DNA from 3 places in the Furfurilactobacillus entadae genome. Region 2 is predicted to be linked to each of the others. Evidence: predicted binding sites of a transcription regulator. Region 2 holds the regulator's gene; each other region holds the start of a gene.
What was found. The regulator NrdR, encoded in region 2, represses ribonucleotide reductase genes. The targets are predictions, from matches to a motif close to ACACNATATATNGTGT.

Region 1 (7,208 bases), on a different contig from region 2:
TATAGTTTATATCGCGTTTTTAAATAGGGTTCCATACTTAGACACCATCCCGTAATTCATTGCGTTTTGTACAATTATATCCTACGCAACTATAACACTTTTTTATTTTTATTAAAATATATTTAATCAAATGAACTATATAATCATTTAATTTGCCATTTTAGATTAGTGAAGCTCTAAAGACTATATATGCATCCTAAGTCAACACGCCAATATAAATAGTCCAATATTTCCACTAATCTCAAATATTAACTAGCATTTTCCTGAACATCCACGAATATTTAGACAGCAAAAGAGCCTTAACGATGATGAGTAAATCAACGTTAAGGCTCTTTTATTAACTTCTGTAAAAATCACTTATGCGCCTGGAGGGAATCGAACCCCCATCTCAAGAACCGGAATCTTACGTGCGATCCATTACACTACAGGCGCAACTCGTTTATACCTAACTGGTACCTTACTATATTAGCGAATATTAGCCAGAAACACAACCCGAAAACCAACATTTTTGTCATTTTCCCCAAAAACGCTGAGAGGCAGTTAATTGTCATGTTAATAATTAACCTGCTATGATAATTTACATAAATAAAATTTATGGAGGAGATCAACGATGATTACAATTTTTCATAACGAAATCGGTCACCACAGCATTCACTTCCCCAAAGGTAAATACTTAACGTTTAATCTTGTTCACCCAACCCCCAACTCACCGTACCGCATCGAAATTATCGACACCAATCTAAATGGTGTCAAAAAACTTCAAGTTCGGTTTAGTCACCTGGGCCAAATTATGCGGCTCAATGAACCAGAACTTAGCTTTCAACTAATTTAATCAACCCATCATGGCCATCAATCCTTGCTGATAAAGGATTGACGGCCTTTTTTCTATCCCAAAACGCCCGTTAAAAAGTACTCGTTTTCATTTTGTTTCAAATTTCGAACACACAATATATAGATTTTCCAAAACTTTTTTCACATCATCTTGTGTCCGAGGTAAATTTCCGTCTAAGACCGGTAGACCAGTCGTCAGCCGGTGCTTAACCACGTTAACTGCTATATACAGAAAGCGTTTTGAGGACATTTTGTTTTCGCGGTTGATGATGCTAGTATAGCTATCAGTGCGTTACAGGCCTGAATCTTTAAACTCTACCGGGCCACAAATATAAATCATAGAATGGAGCGTTTATTTCATGCATCACATCACTAATTATTTTAAGTTTCTGGCTCACCAACTTACGGGGTGGCACACGGCCTCATACTGGCTCTTCGGGTTTTCACTCGGGGCCCAGGTCATGACACTTGTCTCCAACCCGTTCAGCTTGGTCAACCTGATCACCTTTATTGGGACGACCCTTGGGGTGCTCTGCATCCTCGCCATTAACCAGGCCAAAAGTGTTAATGGTTTTCTTGGGGTTCTGTCCGCGCTCTGTTTTGTGTATGTCGGTTTTGCCGCTAAGAACTACCTGTCCATCGCTGAACAGCTGGTTTACATGGCCACGTTGGACCTTCCCGTCCTGCTGAGCCCAAGCTGGAACAAAAACATGGTCAGCAAGATTCGCTCCTTTACGTGGCGGAGTACTTCCGTTGCCATTATTGCCACGATCATCACATACGGTTTGTCTGGCTTCCTGATTGGGGCCCTGACAAACGACCCGCGGCCATGGATCGATGCCATTTCATTTAGTATCTCTGCCTGTGCCGGCGTGATCTGTTTCCTTCGTTTCAAACAACAATACATCTGGTGGGTTGCTTCTGGTCTTGCCCAGATGGTCCTCTGGGCCGTCTCATTCCGTCAAGGTGATGCAACGCTTGCCATGTTCGTCAACAGTTCCGTTTACTTGTTGAACGACTTCTTGGCATTCACGATTTCACCTTGGTACAACAAGCAAAACCAGGCTTCCCAAGCAGCAAAAGAAACGGCGTACTTTGCCAACCTTGACGCTGCCAACAATAACTAACGTCAGCGGCTTATCCTGACCAGAGTAACGCACTCAAACATTCATTTAAAAATGAGTCTCCCTTTGGAGGCTCATTTTTCTTTGCGATCATCGCTACTGATCGCCCGTTCGTTGTTCCAGCAACCCTGCGAGTGTTGCCCGTTGAAACCCACCAATGAGGTCATGGATCGTTGTCAGTGACTCTTGTTGCCCACCTAACAACCATTCACGCCACATTCTGTACACACCAGCGCTCATAAACTGGGGCCAGTACGTTTGCTGGGCGGGCGTTAATTGTGACCACACATCAATCTGTTTATAAAACCGCAACATGTTGTCATTAAAAATTTCCTGAATGACGTGTTCAAACCCCCGGTCAACAGCCAGTTGAAGAACATCAATATTCGTCACCAAAAAATCACTGAGTGCCGCCATCTTTTCTGCTGGTTGTTTGTACATCACGGCGTCAAACTGAGCATCGATCAACGGCCTAAAGTGTGCCACCAGAATGTCATCTAATGTCGCAAAGTTCCGATAAAACGCCATCCGACTGACCCCCGCCCGCTTCACCACTTGGGTCACGGTAATATCCGTTAAATCTGTTGTCACCAACAATTGCAACAACGCGGTTGCGAGGTACGTTTGTGAATCCTGTTTGATTGATTGTGCATGTTGTGTCGCTGCCATTACACTTTCTCCATTCTGTCATAGATGCGCCGTTTTCACTTGAACAGCTGAACCCGTGACTGTATGCTACTGTCATTAACGTTACAAGTGTAACGGAAGCGAAAGGATTTCTCAATGACTTCACAACAAAAACAACTGGTCGTCGTAACCGGCGGCAGCGGCTTTATTGCCATCCACACAATTCTTCAATTACTTCAACAAGGTTACGCCGTTCGAACCACCGTTCGTGACTTAAAGAAGACAGCCCTCATTCACGATATGCTCACCACTGGTGGGTGGACCGATTTCAGCGACCTCAGTGTCATGGCCGCTGACCTGACACACGATGACAATTGGGCCACCATTATGACTGGCGCCGACTACGTCATTCACCCAGCCTCCCCAACCCCCACGCTGAACTTTAAAAATGAGGATGAAATGATTCGGCCTGCCATTGACGGCGTGCTCCGCGTCCTCACTGCGGCCCGTGATGCCCACGTTAAACGGGTTGTTTTGACCTCCGCTTACGGTGCCGTTTTTGCCGGGCATAAGAACCGCAAAACACCATACACCGAAGACGACTGGTCTGATCTCTCATCCGGCAAGGTGCACCCGTACCAAAAATCAAAGACGCTGTCCGAGCAGGCCGCTTGGCGCTTTATTCGTGAAGAAGGTAACGGCCTGGAACTTGCGACGGTCAATCCGGTCGCCGTTATGGGTCCCGTTTTAGCTGGTGATTACTCCCACTCCAACATTCAAATTCAGGATCTGTTAACAGGGAAAACGAAGGCTGTTCCACATGTTGATTCTGGTTACGTGGACGTCCGTGATGTCGCCAGTTTACACATTCTGGCAATGACCAAGGCCAGCGCGAGCGGCGAACGGTTCCTTGCTACCACTGGCGAGACATTATCCATGCTTGAGGTGGCTGACATTCTTCGAACGGCCTTTCCAGACTACGCGGCCAACATCCCCACCAAGATCATCCCCAACGCGGTGCTAAAGGCCGCCGCCTTAACCAACCCAATGTTGCGCATGGTGGCGGGATTGGTCGGTGTCTACGCAGAAACAAGTAACGCTAAAGCTGTGACGATGCTCGACTGGCACCCTCGTTCTGCCAAAACCGCCATTATCGCCACCGCTCAGTCCATGATCGATCTTGGGATCGTTCACCCCAAATAACAGCAACGGGCCCAGATGACTAATTCATCTGGACCCGGCTTTTTTTCTATTCAGTTAATGATACCGTCACGGTCCGTTTGGCCTTTGAACCGGCTTCCAAAACGACCGGTTGGTCCGCACAGCAAAGGGTCAGTTTACTCCCGCTCAACAGCTCAAACCGGGCCTGATTCCGGGTGATGTGAATGCCGATCTGGGTCCCTTGGTACTTGATTTTAAACGTCAGCGCTGTCCACTGAACCGGCAAGTGTGGTGCAAACACCAACCCCTGCTTGGTCTGGGCCATTCCAGCGACGCCATATACCATTTCCATCCAACTAGCACCCATACTGCCAAGGTGAACCCCATCCTGCGAGTTGCCCTGCCCGTTATTTAAATCTGTGAGTAAGGATTCCGCAATGTAGCGGTATGCCTTATGGTGCGCTTCGATGCGGTTAGCCAAAATGCTGAAGATCGGCCGCGATAACGACGAATCGTGGGTCGTCAGTGGCTCATAGTAATCAAAGTCCCGTTTTAACTGCGCCATGTCCTGATCTTCTGGGAACAAGAAGTCACTAAGCAACGTATCTGGCTGCTTGTTCACCTGATGCTTGTACAACCGCAGTGGGTGGTAGTGCAACAGGAGCGGATAATTATCGCGCGGCGTCTGATCAAATGGCCAGATTGGCATGTTAAACGCCCCGTCGTCCTGCATCTTGACCCCGAGTTCATCATCAAACGGCAGGTACATGTTATTGGCCGCATGATCAAAACTCGCAATTTCTTTGTCCGTTACCCCCAGTTCTTCTAAACGCCCCGGGTGCGTTTGCTTGAGTTCTTGTGCATACTGAACAGCCAACGCGAGGTTATGTTTTGCCATCCGGTTTGTATAATAATTATTATTAACCAACGCGGTGTACTCATCGGGCCCAGTGACCTTATTGATAACAAAGCGACCACCCTGAGGCCCATCCACACCAAAGCTCCCCACTCGTTGCCAGAACCGCGCCGTTTCAAGGATCAGCTCGAACCCAGCAGTCAGCAAAAAGTCCTGGTCACCGGTCACCTCGATGTATTTAGCAACCGCATAGGCAATGTCCGCGTTAATGTGCATCTGGGCGAGCCCCGCCGGAAAGTATGGCGAGGCCTCCGTTCCGTTGATCGTTCGCCAAGCAAACATCGCCCCACCGTCAAGCCCAAACTCCCTGGCCTGACGTCGGGCGGCATCCAAGGTATTGTAGCGATACATGAGCACCGATTTTGCCAGTGCTGGTTCCGTGTAAATAAACGCGGGCAACATAAACATTTCGGTGTCCCAGAAGTAATGGCCCTCATACCCGGCACCTGTGAGCCCCTTCGCCGGAATACTGGTGTTTCCATCGTGCCCGGCAGACTGGTGGAGGTGAAACAGATTGAACCGCAAGCCACGCTGCGTCTCTGGATCACCCTCTAGCTGAATATCTGTGTCCTGCCAAAACGCCCGCATTTGCTGAGCCGATTCTGTAAATAGCGATGAAAACGAATGGTGTTCTAAATGGTGATTAGCGTGTTTCAGGTAGGTATCATGGTTCATAGCCACATCCATCAAACTATGAATCTGGCCAATGGAATAGCCAAAGTCAAACGATTCGGCCAGCCCCTGTTGGAGATCAAGATCCATCACATACTTCGGCATCCCGTCCGTTTGATCAAACTGAACCAGTGAATCCTCCCCTAGATATCGCCACATTAAGATCAACCCCAGCTGACTTTTTTGTGTGGTGATCTGCATGGCGGGAAAATCAGCGTCAATAAACTGACGGTCAAGGACGTTTTTTCTGGTCACTGCCCGGATGTCGGTGCTCTTATCAAACACTTGATCAATGTACGGGTGTTCTTTATACAGCTTTACCGGACCACTAAAGTTCAATGGACGCACCGAATAGCTCTCACAAAAAATGGCTGAATCCGCCTGTGACGCAAACGTTGACATCGACAGCTGAAGCAGTTTGCCACTCAGGGCCGTGATTTCAAACAGTTCGTTCAGTAACCCCGTTTCCAGGTCGAGGTTCTTATCGATCACCCGCGTCGTAAACGCGACTTGGTCTGAACGTTGGCCATCCACCTCGATGACCAAGTACCGTGGGTCCGGCAGCTGCGCGATGGTTTGATTATTTTCTGGATAACCGGCATAGGTTTCCCCATATGTAATTTGACTAAGATCATAAAAACCGTTCACAAAGAGGCCTGGGGTCCCTGACGTTTGGCGGCCGTTACCTTGCAATGGGTTACTGGCCCGCACCCCCAAATGGCCGTTTGCCACCGCATAGATCGTCTCTAAAAAAGCTGGTGTTTGATCCGTCAACTCCTGTAAATGTAATTGAAATGATTGTTTTTGCTCGCTGATTGCCATCGCGCGCCGTCCTCACTTTCATCAATTTAACGCCTTAATCATAGTTCATTGCCGCTTAAAGCACCACGCTAAGGTTCTGTTGCCGGTTCTTGATCGACAATTATGGACAAAATAGTCGCGTCGCCGGCTTAAATGAGCTAAGATGAAGTTAGAATAACTCTAAGGAGGAACTGTTATGGCTCAGGTCATTGATGAAGACGCCATCCGCGTTTTAAAAGAAAACCAGCTGCGGGTCACACCACAACGACAAATTGTGTTGCACTACTTGATGACCCACCATAATCATCCTGACGTTGGCACCATGTTTGATGAACTAAAGCCAGATCACCAAGGGCTGAGTTTAGCAACCATTTACAACACGTTGAACACCCTGGTCGAGACGGGCATTGTCATTGAACTCGATAATGGTGACGCCGGAACCCACTACGATTATTATGGACGCCCCCACTTTCATGCCGTTTGTCAAAACTGTGGTAAAATCACGGACATCTTTTATGATGATTTTAGTAACCTGGAAACGGCCGCCGTTGAACAATCCGGCTACATGATTACCGAAGATCACATTGAACTTTTCGGGTACTGCCCCGACTGTCAAAAAAAGCTTGGCTTAACGCCAAATAAATAACTTGTTCGGTTTAACGATTCCAACAAAAGGGACTCGCCACTGTGTCATGTGGCGGGTCCCTTTTTGGTTATCTTAATTAATCATTTTGACTGCGTGTCCGTGGTAACGTTAACGCCAGCAACGCCCCAAAAATTCCTAGTGTCATGAAGACCCCGAACGTCCACCGGTAGCCCAAAATGGTCGCATTATGCACGCCCAGGCTGACTTTGTAACTCGCCGCTACCCGGCTCAACACGATCGTTGCCCCAGCAACACCGTGACCCCAATAACTGCCGAACGGTCGTTGTAACAGCCGTCCCGTGGGCAATGAGTTTATCAGGCAGTGCATTGGCACCCAGCGTGACCGCAGGCATCATCACAAAGGCGTTGCCACCTTCCGTAACGATCGAGGCCAGGATCAACGTGGTGACCGTTAAATGCGCTGTGGCAC
Region 2 (7,208 bases):
AAATTAATTGCGTTTTATCAGAAAATGGATTTCAAAAACTTCCTCAACCAACTTCAAAATGCGGGGCTTGATCCCGATTTGGATGAAGGGTCTACACTGCAACCCGTTAAATGGACTGAGTTAACCAGTGCCAACCTCGAGTTAGTCGATCAGTTTACGGATGAAGTCAGCTTTTTCCTTGAAATGCCAGATGAGAATTATCATTTGAGTTCGTTTGCAGGGTTTGGATTAAGTGACGGGAACCAAACACTTGTTAGTCGTGAAGTGGACCTTTTGCAAACGCCTGAACTCAAAACGTTGATGAGTCAGGTGGCCCTTAAAAAGAATGTGTTTAATGCAAAAGCCCAGTATGTCGGCCTGGCTCGTCTTGGCGTTGACTTACAGGGTGTTGATTTTGACTTGTTACTCGTGTCTTACTTGTTAGATACAAATGATAATTCAAATGACTTGGGCAGCTTAGCACAGCAACACGGGTACACCCAGGTTGAAACAGACGAAGTTGTGTACGGTAAAGGGGCAAAACGGGCGTTACCAGATGATGATCAGGTCTTTTATGACCATCTCGCCCGCAAGACACTTGCCATTCAAAACTTACATGATCAGTTGTTCCATGAACTGGATGACAACGAACAGCGTGATTTGTACACGAACATTGAATTGCCGCTGACGTTTGTGTTGGCTGACATGGAACTGGCCGGTGTCTATGTTGATACGGATCAGTTGATTAACATGCGTGAGAAGTTCAAGGAACAACTGGCGACACTCCAACAAAGCATCTACAATGCGGCCGGTGAAGAATTCAACATTAATTCCACCAAGCAGTTAGGTGAGATCCTGTTTGAAAAGATGAAGTTACCGGTCATCAAGAAAACCAAAACGGGTTACTCAACGTCAGTGGATGTGTTGAAACAACTAGCCCCACAAGCACCAATTGTGGAAGATATTTTGGCATACCGTGGCTTGGCTAAATTGCAGTCCACGTACATTGAAGGACTGCTAAAAGTGGTTCACAGCCGTGATCACAAGGTGCATACCCGTTATTTACAAACACTAACGCAAACAGGGCGGCTCTCTTCAGTTGATCCTAATTTACAAAACATTCCAATTCAAACGCAACAGGGCCGGGAAATCAGAAAGGCGTTTGTACCGAGTCACGAAGGCTGGGAAATCTTTTCTTCAGATTATTCGCAAATTGAATTGCGGGTGTTGGCACACATTACCGGTGACGCCAACTTACAGGAAGCGTTCCGCGAGGATGAAGATATTCATGCAGCGACGGCTCGCCGAATCTTTGGTCTTACGAACAATGATGAGGTCACGCCACTGATGCGGCGTCAGGCTAAGGCCACCAACTTCGGAATTGTGTACGGGATCAGTGACTTTGGTTTGGCCCAAAACCTTGGTTTATCCCGAAATGAGGCCAAGCAATTTATTGACACGTACTTCCGGGAATATCCTGATGTTAAACGTTACACTGAGGAAATTGTGGAACGGGCGAAGGATCAAGGCTACGTGGAGACGATTACGCACCGGCGGCGGTACCTTCCTGAAATCAATTCAAGCAACTTTAACCGGCGATCGTTTGCGGCAAGAACGGCAATGAACACGCCAATTCAAGGTTCTGCGGCTGACATCATTAAGATTGCAATGATTAACATGCAACAAGCGTTAGCGGACGCAGGGTTGCAGGCAACGATGCTCCTTCAGATCCATGATGAATTGGTGTTTGAAGCGCCGCTTGAAGAAATTCCGACACTGGAAAAGTTGGTCCCAAGTGTGATGGACTCGGCCGTGAAACTGGCCATTCCGTTGAAGGTTGAAAGTGCACACGGACAGTCATGGTACGAAGCAAAATAGTGACAAACTAAAGGGTGGAGGCAGAAACAATGCCAGAATTACCAGAGGTTGAAACGGTCCGGCGGGGCCTAACAAAAATGGTGGTTGGTAAGACCATCACAAAAATTGATGTTTTTTACGATAAGATGATTTTAAACGGGGTTTCTGACTTCAAAAAGCGGCTGACAGGTCAACAAATTCTCCGGGTCGATCGGCGGGGCAAGTACCTTCTGTTTCGCTTTACTGATGACCTAACGATGGTGTCCCACTTGCGGATGGAAGGGAAATATTTTGGGGCACCCGCGGGGACACCAGTGGATAAACATACGCACGTTATTTTCCATTTGGATGATGGGCAGGAATTATGCTACAACGACACCCGTAAGTTTGGGCGCATGATCGTGATTCATACCGGTGACGAAGACACTGTGGGGGGCTTGAAATCATTGGGGCCAGAACCCACACCAGAAACGTTGACCGTTGATTATTTAGTGGCGAAGGCCGCTAAAAGTCGTAAAGCCGTCAAAACGTGGCTTTTGGATCAGCAAAATGTTGCCGGGCTTGGCAACATTTATTGCGATGAAGTGTTATGGCTGAGCAAAATTCATCCCGAACAACCCACGAATTCATTAACGCGTTCACAATGGGCAAGCCTGCGTGAAAACATCTTTGCCGAATTACAATTAGCAATCGATCATCATGGGACCACCGTTTTCACGTACAGTGCATTTGGTCATGCTGGTGAATTTCAAAACGAGCTGCATGCGTACGGCCATGTGGGGGAACCCTGTGAACGGTGCGGCACCGAAATGGTCAAGATTAAAGTTGGCGAGCGGGGGACAACATTTTGTCCCAAGGAGCAAGTGCTGACGGTTAATGGGGCGCCTGTAAAGAAGGCCGGCCAATGACAATTATCATTGGTTTAACGGGTGGAATCGCGAGTGGCAAATCCACCGTTTCGAAGATGCTCGCGGCGCAACACTTGCCAATTGTTGACGCAGACCAGGTGGCTCATGAGGTGGTTGCGTCCAACACGCCGACCTTAGCACAGTTAGTGAAAACGTTTGGCAAGGAAATTTTGACAACCACTGGGACTTTGAATCGCCGGCGGTTGGGCCAACTGGTCTTCGCGGATCCAGAAAAAATGACACAGTTAAATGCCATCATTCAACCCGTCATTCGGACTGCGATAAAGGGGCAGTTGGCGCGGCTAACAGCGGATAAGTCACCAATTATTGTCCTTGATGCACCGCTACTACTTGAGCAACATTATGAGGCAGAGGTTGATTTGGTCGTGGTGGTTAACGTACCGCGGTCCATCCAATTACAGCGGTTGATGGCCCGTGATCAGTTAACGACCAGTGAGGCGACACGACGAATCATGAGTCAGCAACCATTGGCTGAGAAGGTTCAACAAGCTGACTTTGTGATCGATAATTCGGGGAGTGTTGAAGCAACCCGTTTACAAGTGGTAAAATTGCTGGACAAAGTCCGCCAACCCGGGGATTAAGCGAGAAACATAAAGGAGCACATAATTATGCAGTGTCCACATTGTCATCATAACGACACACGGGTTGTTGATAGTCGACCAACGGCTGAAGGACAAGCAATCCGGCGGCGCCGTGAATGTGAAAAGTGTGGTTTTCGCTTCACCACGTTTGAACGTGTTGAGGCAACACCATTATTAGTGATTAAAAAGGATGGAACCCGTGAGGAATTTAGTCGGGACAAAATTTTGCGTGGTGTCATTCGCTCAGCCGAAAAGCGGCCGGTGACCATGCAACAAATGAACGAAGTGGTTGAACGTGTGGACGGGAAGGTTCGCGCGTTAGGTGAAAATGAAGTCTCCAGTCAGTTGATCGGTGAATATGTTATGGATGACCTGGTCAATGTGGACGAAATTGCCTACATTCGGTTCGCCAGTGTTTACCGTCAGTTTAAAGACATGACGGTCTTTCTAAACGAAATGAAAGAAATGGTTGACCGGGATAAACGGTTAAAGAAAAAATCGTAATGTAAAAGAGGAGGGCACGATGACGAATTCAGCACCAGTGACAACGCCGCGATCAGGGCTGATCGTGACCGTGCCACAGCACCAGGCGTTTGACCAAGAAAGCTGGCAGTGGTTGTATTTGCCGGTCCTCGGGGCGGACGCCTTTGCCGTCTATGATGGGCTAAAGACATTCAGGACTGATCGGCCGCAATTATCGACCCGGCGGTTGCATAGTGAGCTACTTGGATGGCTCAACATGGACCTCCCAACGTTTATTGCGGCCCGACGGCGGTTAGAGGCGTTAGGCCTGTTAGAAACGTTGTACCAAACGGATGCTGTTGGTGATGTTTATGTATATCAACTTCAGTTGCCACTTTCTGCCCAGGCTTTTTTTGCGGACGATTTGTTAAGCATTTTGTTATTACAATTGGTTGGACAGCCGCGGTACGACACCGTTCTTGATCACTTCGATCAACCAATGTTTGACGTTAGCCACCTGACCAACGTTTCGGCGGATTTTTTGGAAGTTTATCACATTAATGAACAGCAACTCGCTAATCGGCCTGCGCAATTAACGGCACCGATGACGGCTGCGGCGCTGAAACAGACCGGGACGCCAGCGATTGATTTTTCATTATTAGCAAACTATCTAAAACCAGAATATGTCGATGTTGACTCTGTTCTCGCTGAGCACGAACTGCTGACGGCTGAGGCCCAACTGTATGGTTTTACTGAGCGAGAATTGGCGAACCACATCGTTAAGGCAACGAGTGTCACGACCAACCGCTTTGATCCAGAACGATTTAAGCGGTTGGTGGCCGGCAGTTTTCAAATGGAACAGCAGTCCAGTGGTTCGTCACAGGCTGATCAGGCGAGTGTTGCGGCAGCACCAGTTACTGCTAGTGCAAGTGCGCCAGCGACTGTGGACGCCCAGACTGCTGGTTTGTTAGCGGCCGCCAAGGCTTATGCACCAGCAGATTTTCTAGCGGCGTTGAAGCAAGAAAAAAATCAGTACGTGACGGATAATGAGCAGCGTGTCCTTTCTAAACTAATGGAGCGCCATTTGTTTGCACCAAGTGTTGTGAACATGCTGATTTATTATCTGATCAATGATCAGGATCAAAACGTGCTGTACCAAAACAGTGTGGATCGCATTGGTAATGACTGGTCGAAGGTAAAGGTGCAAACACCAGAACAAGCGGTAACGCACATGCGTGAGTTTGCAACGGCACAAGAACAGCGCCGGATTCAGCGGCAAACGGGCCGTGGTGGGCAGACCGTTTCACGGGAGCAACTTCCGGATTGGAACGAACAGGCTTCATCATCAGCGGCCACCCAGCCAGCCTCGCAAACCAGTGATGACATTGCCCGGTTACGTAGTCAAATTCAGCAGGCAAAACAAGAACAGGAGGATCAATAATTATGCAAGATCTTGGTAAATCAATGCGCGAATTACTTGATCGTCAAAACCTCAATTCGGATTATCAGCAGCTGATTGCAAAGGCTGTGAATGATCCTGATGTGCAGGCATTTATTACTGAACATCAGTCAGAATTAGCGGAAGATGTTCTGGAAAAAAACGGGTCGAAGCTGTATGAATATGTGAGTCAACGGGATAAACTTGCTGCAGGCCAGCAGGTGTTTGCCCCGGGATATGAACCCAAGTTGGTCATTAGTGACCATTACATTGAAGTGACGTATGAACCAACGGAAGCAACGCTATTGAACCAGAAGCGAGCTCTCCTTAAAAAGCGGGTCCATGCCGTTTCGATGCCAAAGATGATTGAACGGGCTTCCTTTAACGACTACGATGTGGCCGGAGAAGAAGCACAGCGGAGCGTTGCTTTGCGTGAGGCCATGCAGTTTGTGGCGGACTATGCGCGTCATCCACATGAGTTTTATCAAGGCCTTTACTTATACGGGAACTTTGGGGTCGGAAAAACTTACTTGTTAGGTGCGATTGCTAATGAACTGGCAACGTTAGGGTATCAGAGCACACTGGTCCATTTTCCGAGCTTTGCTGTCGAAATGAAGAACTCCATTGGTGAAAACTCAGTGGCCAAAAAGGTTGAGGCCATTAAACAGGCGCCAATTCTCATGATTGATGATATCGGTGCGGACTCCATGAGCTCTTGGGTCCGTGATGAGGTGTTGGGGGTCATTTTGGAATACCGGATGCAGGAAGAATTACCGACATTCTTCACATCGAATTTCTCCATGCAGTTGTTGGCGGACCAACATTTATCTGTCAACCAACGGGGAGAACGTGAGGACGTGAAGGCGGCACGGTTAATGCAACGAATCCATTTTCTGAGTCGTGAAGTGGTGGTGACCGGACCAAATCGACGGCCACAATAAAAATTTAATTAGAATACCGCCATTTCTGGATGAAATGGCGGTATTTTTGGTTCCAATTGAGGTAAAAATTCACGTTTTACTGATAAAAACACCAAATCTGGCAAGAAACGTTCTGCTTTTGATGGGTTTTAACATAATTTACGTGAATTAGTTCGTGATTTTTGAATTTGTGTTCGTGTTTTACATTTTTCTTCAATGGTGATACGATGTTATTCGTTCTTCAAAGAAGATATATCCGAACAATTGCTAACGGCCGTTAGATAATTATTCTAAAAAGGGAGTCACTTACTGTGAACAAAAAACTGAATCACTATTTTATGATCGATGAATTACACACAACGGTGCCTCGTGAACTATTGGCTGGATTTACAACGTTTATTTCGATGGCCTACATCATGTTTGTGAATCCGAGCGTGTTGGGCGCCGCTGGTGTTGATAAGGGGGCAGTCTTTACTGCAACGGCATTGGCGAGTGCGATTGGGTGTATTTTGATGGGTGTTTTAGCTCGTTATCCCATTGCTACTGCGCCAGCACTAGGAATCAACGCCTTCTTTGCATATTCTGTCGTGATCGGAATGAAGGTGCCATGGCAAACAGCCATGGCCGGTGTGTTTGTTGCCTCGCTGATTTTCATGGTGATTACGGTCTTTAAATTACGTGAGATGATTATTAATGCGATTCCGGTTGATTTAAAGTATGCCATTTCAAGTGGGATCGGTTTGTTTATTGCATTTATTGGGTTAAATGGTGGGGGCCTCATTACCGCCAACAAGGCGACGGTGGTTGGGCTTGGTTCGTTATCCACACCGACCACCTGGCTGACGATTTTCGGGTTGTTACTAACGGCGGTGCTGATGGTTAAACGGGTTCCTGGTGGAATCTTCATTGGGATGGTTGCCACGGCTGTGTTGGGACTGATAACTGGCTTGATTCCGATGCCAAGTCATTTAGTCGCTGCGGCGCCCAGCTTAGCACCGACGTTTGGTGTTGGGGTGACCCATATTGGTGATATCAATTCCAT
Region 3 (7,208 bases), on a different contig from region 2:
CGTTATAGCGGATGAACTTCAGAACGTCATCAGACCAGCCAACCCGGTCGTAAACGAGGTGGGTGTATTTCTCCTCGTTTTCGTACAGGTAATAAAGAAAGTCGTACATCCAATCCTTTAAACCTTGTTGTTCATTTTCAGTAAGCTGCTTCATGGCCAGCTGGAACTTGTAACCGATGTACGTGCCGTGGACAGATTCATCCCGCAAAATCAGTTTAATAATTTCTGCAACGTTGTTCAGCTTGTTGTGACCAAGGTAGTATAGGGGCGTGTAGAAACCGGAGTAGAACAAGAAGGTCTCTAGGAAGACGCTTGAGATCTTCTTTTTTAGCGGGCTACTATCGTCATGGTACAGCGTGTAGATCCGCTTCGCCTTGTTTTGCAGGAGGTCCTCAGAATCACTCCAGTCAAAAATTTCGTCAATTTCATCCGGTGTGTTCAGGGTCTCGAAGATGGTGGAGTAACTTTTGGCGTGCACAGATTCCATGAACTGAATGTTATTCAACACAGCAGTTTCGTGGGTTGTCCGAACATCCTGCCGAAGCGCCGCCATCCCGTCCTGTGACTGTAAGGTGTCTAAAAGGGTCAACCCACCAAAGACGTGACCAACGACCCATTTGTGGTCGTCATCCAAAGTGCGCCAGTCATCGAGGTCGTTTGAAACGGGGATCCGGGTATCAAGCCAGAATTGCTCCGTTAATTTTTCCCATGTTGCTTTATCGATTTCATCGGAAACCTGGTTCCAATTGATGGCTTTGTAGTTGCCATTGTCCATTATGTTGTCCTCCTGGCCTAAATACTGCAGCTTTCACATTCGTTCGCGCCCACTTCGCCATCATTATCTGTAAACGTGCGGACGTAATACACAGACTTACAGCCCTTTTTCCATGCATAGTAACGCAGGATGTTGAGATCACGGGTCGTCATCTTGTTCGTACGGCCATCTTTCCATTCGTACAGTCCTTCAGGAAGTGTTGACCGCATGAAGAAGGTGAGTGCCATCCCTTGATCAATGTGTTCTTGAGCCGTTGCGTACACATCAACCACTTTCCGCATATCAATGTCGTAGGCCGATTGATAATAAGGCAGGGTGTCGTTTGAAAGGTATGGTGCTGGATAATAAATCTTTCCGATCTTCTTTTCTTGCCGTTCTTCGATCCGGTTAACGATGGGGTTCAAACTTGCCGTTGTGTCATTAATGTAGGAGATCGATCCGTTAGGCGCAATGGCCATCCGGTTTTGGTGATACAACCCATCGGCCATAACAGCAGCCTTCAACGCAGCCCAATCTTCCTTAGTCGGAATGAAGATGCCGGCGAATTGTTCAGCGACTTTGGCACTAGTTGGGGCCCAATTCTTAGTGGTGTACTTGTCAAAGTAGGCGCCACTCGCGTAAGTTGAGTTTTCAAACCCGACAAACGTTTGGTGGCGTTCACGAGCAATGTCGTTAGAGGCTTTTAATGACCAGTAATTCAGCAACATGAAGTACACTTTAGTGAAGTCTAAGGAATCAGCGTCCCCATAATGCATGTGATTCTTGGCAAAGTAAGCGTGCAATCCCATGGCACCAAGACCGATGGCGTGGCTTTCTTCGTTACCATGTTGCACACTTGGCACAACATCAATGTTACTGTGGTCGGTTACGTAGGTCAATGCACGAACCATGGCGTCAACGGAATGTCCAAAGTTAGGGGATGCCATCAAGTTAACGATGTTTGTCGACCCAAGGTTACAACTAACATCTTTACCCAACACATCATATTCTTGGCGATTGTTGATCTTTGAGGGTGTCATCACCTGGAGGATTTCTGAACATAAATTACTCATGATGATTTTACCGGCAATTGGGTTGTTGAGGTTGGCGGTATCAATGTTCACAACATAAGGATAACCAGATTCTTGTTGGAGCTTGCTGATTTCAGTTTCTAATGTGCGGGCCCGGATCTTTTTTTTGGCGATCGCAGGGTTGGCCACCAGGTTGTCATATTCTTTTGTAATGTCCACGTAGGAGAATGGGGTGCCGTAAACTTTTTCCACGCTTTGTGGTGAAAAGAGGTACATGTCGGCATCTGCTGCGACTAGTTCATAAAACTTGTCGGGAATCGTGATCCCAAGTGAAAGGGTCTTGACCCGGATCTTTTCATCCGCATTTTCCTTTTTGGCACTCAAAAAGGCGACAATATCAGGATGGAAAACGGATAAGTACACGACACCGGCTCCTTGACGTTGGCCAAGTTGGTTTGAGTAAGAGAAGGAGTCCTCCAGTAACTTCATTACGGGAACGACACCGGAAGCGGCGTTTGCAATGCCTTTAATTGGTGCACCGGCCTCACGCAGGTTGGAGAGGTTGATCCCGACCCCACCACCAATCCGTGATAATTGAAGCGCAGAGTTGATGCCACGGCCAATGGCATTCATGTCGTCTGTCATTTGAAGCACAAAACAGGACACCAATTCGCCACGGCGGGCCCGGCCAGCGTTAAGAAAACTGGGAGTAGCAGGTTGGTAACGTTGGTGAATGATTTCATCGGCTAAGGCCATGGCGAGATCTTCGTCACCATCGGCAAAAAACAGGGCGTTCATGGCAACACGATCGGCAAAGCGTTCAAGGTAAAGCTGGTTATCATTTGTGCGCAATGCGTACTGTGCGTAGAATTTGTACGCAGCCATAAACGTTTTAAAGTGAAAATCTTGTTCTGCTAAGTAGGTGTAGAGCCGTTCAACGAAGGCAAACTCGTACTGTTCAAAAAAGGCGCGTTCGATGTAATTATTATTCAGTAAGTAGTCAAACCGGTCACGGAGACTGTCAAAGCGCATGGTGTTGGGTTCCACATTTTCGGTTAAAAAAGCAGCCAGTGCTTCCTGGTCTTTATTTAGCGGAATTTGTCCGTTGACCGGAATGTTGATTTGATTGTTGAGATCGTAATAAGAAACGTCGGTTAACTCGTTTAGTGCCATGAATTCCACTCCCTGAATTTTTGATAAAAGAAAAGACGCGCGCAAGGCCGGTTACGTGCGTCATGAATGCCAATGAATGAAGCGTTAATGCTTAGGCTAACGTCGCTAATACATCAGGACGGAAACCAGAGACAACAGCTTCTCCAGCATCGACGACGGGCATGGCTTGAAAACCACGGCCCTTTAAATAATCGATGAGTTCGGGGTGCTGATTGATATTTTGTTCTTCAAAGTCCACGTTGTGTGCGGTTAAAAAACGCTTCGTCATCTTGCATTGAATACAGTTATCCTTCGTAAAAACAGTAATTTTAGCCATAATGGCCACTTCCTCTCCGCTCGCAAATCGACTGATTTGAGCAATTGCTAATGACTTTAGTATAGTGGCTGAAAATTGAAATGCAACTTAAAAACACCACATTTTGTGCCAAAATTGAAAAAGGGCTACAAGATGTGGTGTTCTATCAACGATTTATTTTTTTAATTTTTTTTCGTTACTTTTTCATGAGATTCCATTATCATAAAACTAGAAATGAGGATTAAAACCATGAGTAACGATCATTATTATACGCCAAATCCGGAAGCTGTCCACGACGAAACGACGTGGTCTTTCCGATTATTAGGGCGAGAATTAACCTTTACCACCGATAACGGCGTCTTTTCTAAACGAACTGTCGATTATGGATCACGCGTTTTACTTGATGCGTTTTCACTAGACCACGTTCCGTCAGGCAGTGTGCTGGATTTGGGGTGTGGCTACGGACCAATTGGGTTGGCCCTTGCTTCAACTTACCCAGAGCGAACGGTAACGATGGTTGATGTCAACGAACGTGCGTTAGCGTTAGCTCAAAAAAACGCACAGCAAAACCGCATTGATAATGTCACGATCTTTGCGTCTGATCGGTATGCGGCCGTGACGGATCGGTACGCGGCGATTGTGACTAACCCACCAGTGCGCGCAGGAAAAGCCATTGTTGATGACATGTTGAGTGGCGCCAAGGACCATCTGCTTCCCGGGGGAACACTAACGGTGGTCTTACAAAAAAAGCAGGGGGCCCCATCGGCAAAGAAGCTAATGACGGCGACCTTTAGAAACTGTGAAATTGTTAAAAAAGATAAGGGCTACTACATTTTGGTAGCAACGATGCCACATGAGTAGTGCCAGAGAAGTTTTGACTGCGGAACAACAATGGGCGATGCAAGCGGCACTCCAACAAGCTAGGATTGCAGGTAGTGTTGGTGAGGTGCCAATTGGTGCCGTTGTGGTTCATGACGGTGAAATCGTTGGCCGGGGCTATAATTTACGTGAACACGCCCAGGACGCCACCTTACATGCAGAAATGATGGCCATCAGTGAAGCTAACCACACGCTGAACACATGGCGGCTTGAGGACTGTCAATTGTTTGTGACGATCGAACCGTGTCCCATGTGTAGTGGTGCCATTATCAATTCACGGATTCCTGACGTGTACTTTGGTGCCCGGGACCCCAAGGCTGGAACCGTTCGGTCATTGTATGAACTGTTGGAGGACGACCGGTTCAATCATCGCGTTCGGGTTCATGAGGGCCTTCTTGCCGATGAAGCGGCTAATGAGATGAAACAGTTTTTCCGGGCGATTCGAAACGGCCGGGGCAAGCCGAAACCAGGGCAACGATGAACGGACAATGTGTAATGAAAAAGCCACCATTTTTTGAGCAAAAGGGTGGCAATTATGGTGCAACAAGCGTATTATAATTAATTGCCGAAAGGCCATGAGGCAAGGTCACCCTCACGAATCGTGTCAGGACCGGAAGGTAGCAGCACTAAGTCCGTGGTGGTTTGTGCTTCATGTTTAATGATAATTAATGCGCTTGGTCAACCGACCAGGCGCTTTTTATTTGTTTTTAAAACCAGTATACTATTACCAGGTTTTTAATCGTTCAGTAAAGCAGATCAAAGGAGTTAAGCATGAGCTATCAAGCGCTATACCGGGTGTGGCGGCCCCAACGGTTCGACGACCTTGTGGGTCAATCCGTCATTACGCAAACGTTAAAAAATGCGATCATTACAAATCAGACCAGTCATGCTTACCTTTTCTGTGGTCCACGGGGAACCGGGAAGACATCGGCGGCGAAGATTTTTGCTAAGGCGATTAACTGTCCCAACCAGGTGGATGGCGAACCGTGCAATCACTGCGACATTTGTCAGGCCATTACGGCGGGGCAATTAAATGATGTCATTGAAATCGATGCGGCCTCGAATAACGGGGTTGAAGAAATTCGGGACATTCGTGATAAGGCAAAGTACGCGCCGACACAAGCGACCTATAAAATTTACATTATTGATGAAGTGCACATGTTATCGACAGGGGCGTTCAACGCGTTGTTGAAAACGTTGGAAGAACCACCAGCAAACGTTATCTTCATTTTAGCCACAACGGAACCCCAAAAGATTCCGGCAACGATCATTTCGCGGACCCAACGCTTTGACTTTAAGCGAATTACCGCCCAAGAAAGTTTTGACCGGATGGTGTACATTCTAGACCAAAAGTCGGTTCCGTTTGAAGAAGCAGCACTGCGCGTCATTGCCAATGCTGCCGAGGGGGGGATGCGTGATGCACTGAGTATTCTCGATCAGACAATCTCCTTTGGCGATAACGACGTGACGTTAGCAAACGCCCTGTTAGTGACCGGAAGCGTGACGGAAAGCCTGCTGGCAGACTATGTCAACCAGGTTGTGAACCACGAAACGACGGCCGGGCTTGCAGCGCTACAAAAGGTTTTGGATGACGGGAAGGATGCGGGTCGCTTTGTGGAAGACCTCATCAGCTATGTTCGTGACCTATTGCTCTTTAAGGAAGCACCAGAAATGGTGACGGGAAGTGACAGTACAAACGACGTGTTCCAAACGCTGAGTCAGTCGACGGACCCTGATGTGTTCTACCAGATGATCAATGCGCTAAACGACGTTGCGGCCCAACTGCGGTTTACGACTCATCCAGATGTTTATTTGGAAGTGCTGACGGTCAAACTCGGTCAGATCTATCCGACACCGCGTGGGGGGACTAACGCGCCCGCAACTGGTGGACCTGACGTAACGGCACTTCAAGCCCAGGTTGGTCAATTGAAGCAACAACTGGCGCAACTAACAAGTGCACCAAAAGTGCCAACACCAGTTGCCTCCGTCGCTACGGTGACAAGTCAGTCAGCACAAGCATCAGCAACTTCGGCGGCATCGACTACGCCGACTGCGCCCAAGAAGGCAGCGCCTAAAGCAACATCGACTAGTGGTGCCAACGTTAGCTTAGCCAAAGTTTATCCGGTGTTACGGGCGGCCACAAAGCGTGACTTGGATGGCATGCGGGAAGTGTGGACGGATCTGTTGGACACACTGCCAATTACCCAAAAAGCAATGATGAACGTTTCTAAACCGGTGGCAGCCAGTCACGACGGCGTGATCGTGTCGTTTAGTTACGCGTTCTTCTTTGATAAGGCAATGAGTGACGATCAGTTGCGGCAAACCCTGCAGGATAATTTGAACCGGTTAACCGGTGAGCTGACGGATGTGCTGTTTGTACCGGAAGAACAGTGGCCGCAGATCAGAAAAGACTTTTTAAAGGACCACAAGGATGAACTGGGGAGTCCGGCGACCGGTAATCAAGAGTCAGCGCCGGCAGCTACGATCGGTGACCAAGAAGCACCTGAGGCAGCAGAGCCATTGGAAGAAGCACCGGCTGTGGTGACAAAAGCCCAGGCAATCTTTGGTGCAGACAATGTAACGGTCAAAGAGGACTAGTTAGCGTATAATTAACACATAATATAGAAAAACTTGGAGGTACGAACTTATGATGGGTGGTAACATGCAAAGCTTGATGCGTCAGGCGCAAAAATTGCAAAAGCAGATGAAGGCGGATCAGGAAGCACTGAACGCACAAACGTTTACGGGAGCTGCGCCTGATGACATGGTGACGGTAACGGCAACGGGTGAACACAAGGTGACAGACATTGTCATCAAGCCAGAAGCCATCGACCCAGACGACCCAGACATGTTATCTGACATGGTTTTGGCAGCCGTTAACGACGTTATGACAAAGGTTGATGAAGCAACGAACGATACCATGGGTAAATACAGCCGTGGCATGGGCATGTAAGGTTAAATAGACGAGGTCAAGATGGATTATCCAGAACCAATTGCACAGTTGATTGATAGCTACATGAAGTTACCAGGCATCGGCGCGAAAACAGCGACAAGACTGGCGTTTTATACAATTGAT

Region 1: a site for NrdR is predicted at 943-958, ahead of pnuC (nicotinamide riboside transporter PnuC). Genes of this name have one in related genera too.
Region 3: a site for NrdR is predicted at 3,400-3,415, ahead of nrdH (glutaredoxin-like protein NrdH). Genes of this name have one in related genera too.

What each region holds. Positions count from the first base shown of each region.
Region 1 covers NZ_BQXN01000007.1:11,953-19,160, reverse strand. Annotated here, with positions in the region: gene ACKTR5_RS04515 (BspA family leucine-rich repeat surface protein) at 1-35, opposite strand, end outside; tRNA gene ACKTR5_RS04510 (tRNA-Arg) at 361-432, opposite strand; gene ACKTR5_RS04505 (hypothetical protein) at 611-832, shown strand; gene pnuC (nicotinamide riboside transporter PnuC) at 1,191-1,958, shown strand; gene ACKTR5_RS04495 (TetR/AcrR family transcriptional regulator) at 2,052-2,624, opposite strand; gene ACKTR5_RS04490 (SDR family oxidoreductase) at 2,739-3,785, shown strand; gene ACKTR5_RS04485 (glycoside hydrolase family 65 protein) at 3,832-6,153, opposite strand; gene ACKTR5_RS04480 (Fur family transcriptional regulator) at 6,329-6,778, shown strand; partial or broken gene ACKTR5_RS04475 (MFS transporter) at 6,855-7,208, opposite strand, start outside.
Region 2 covers NZ_BQXN01000001.1:8,161-15,368, forward strand. Annotated here, with positions in the region: gene polA (DNA polymerase I) at 1-1,857, shown strand, start outside; gene mutM (DNA-formamidopyrimidine glycosylase) at 1,887-2,744, shown strand; gene coaE (dephospho-CoA kinase) at 2,741-3,346, shown strand; gene nrdR (transcriptional regulator NrdR) at 3,374-3,850, shown strand; gene ACKTR5_RS00080 (DnaD domain protein) at 3,870-5,249, shown strand; gene dnaI (primosomal protein DnaI) at 5,252-6,187, shown strand; gene ACKTR5_RS00090 (NCS2 family permease) at 6,505-7,208, shown strand, end outside.
Region 3 covers NZ_BQXN01000002.1:85,506-92,713, forward strand. Annotated here, with positions in the region: gene nrdF (class 1b ribonucleoside-diphosphate reductase subunit beta) at 1-775, opposite strand, end outside; gene nrdE (class 1b ribonucleoside-diphosphate reductase subunit alpha) at 793-2,958, opposite strand; gene nrdH (glutaredoxin-like protein NrdH) at 3,050-3,274, opposite strand; gene ACKTR5_RS01590 (class I SAM-dependent methyltransferase) at 3,503-4,114, shown strand; gene ACKTR5_RS01595 (nucleoside deaminase) at 4,107-4,613, shown strand; RNA gene ffs (signal recognition particle sRNA small type) at 4,704-4,792, shown strand; gene dnaX (DNA polymerase III subunit gamma/tau) at 4,904-6,730, shown strand; gene ACKTR5_RS01610 (YbaB/EbfC family nucleoid-associated protein) at 6,780-7,085, shown strand; gene recR (recombination mediator RecR) at 7,107-7,208, shown strand, end outside.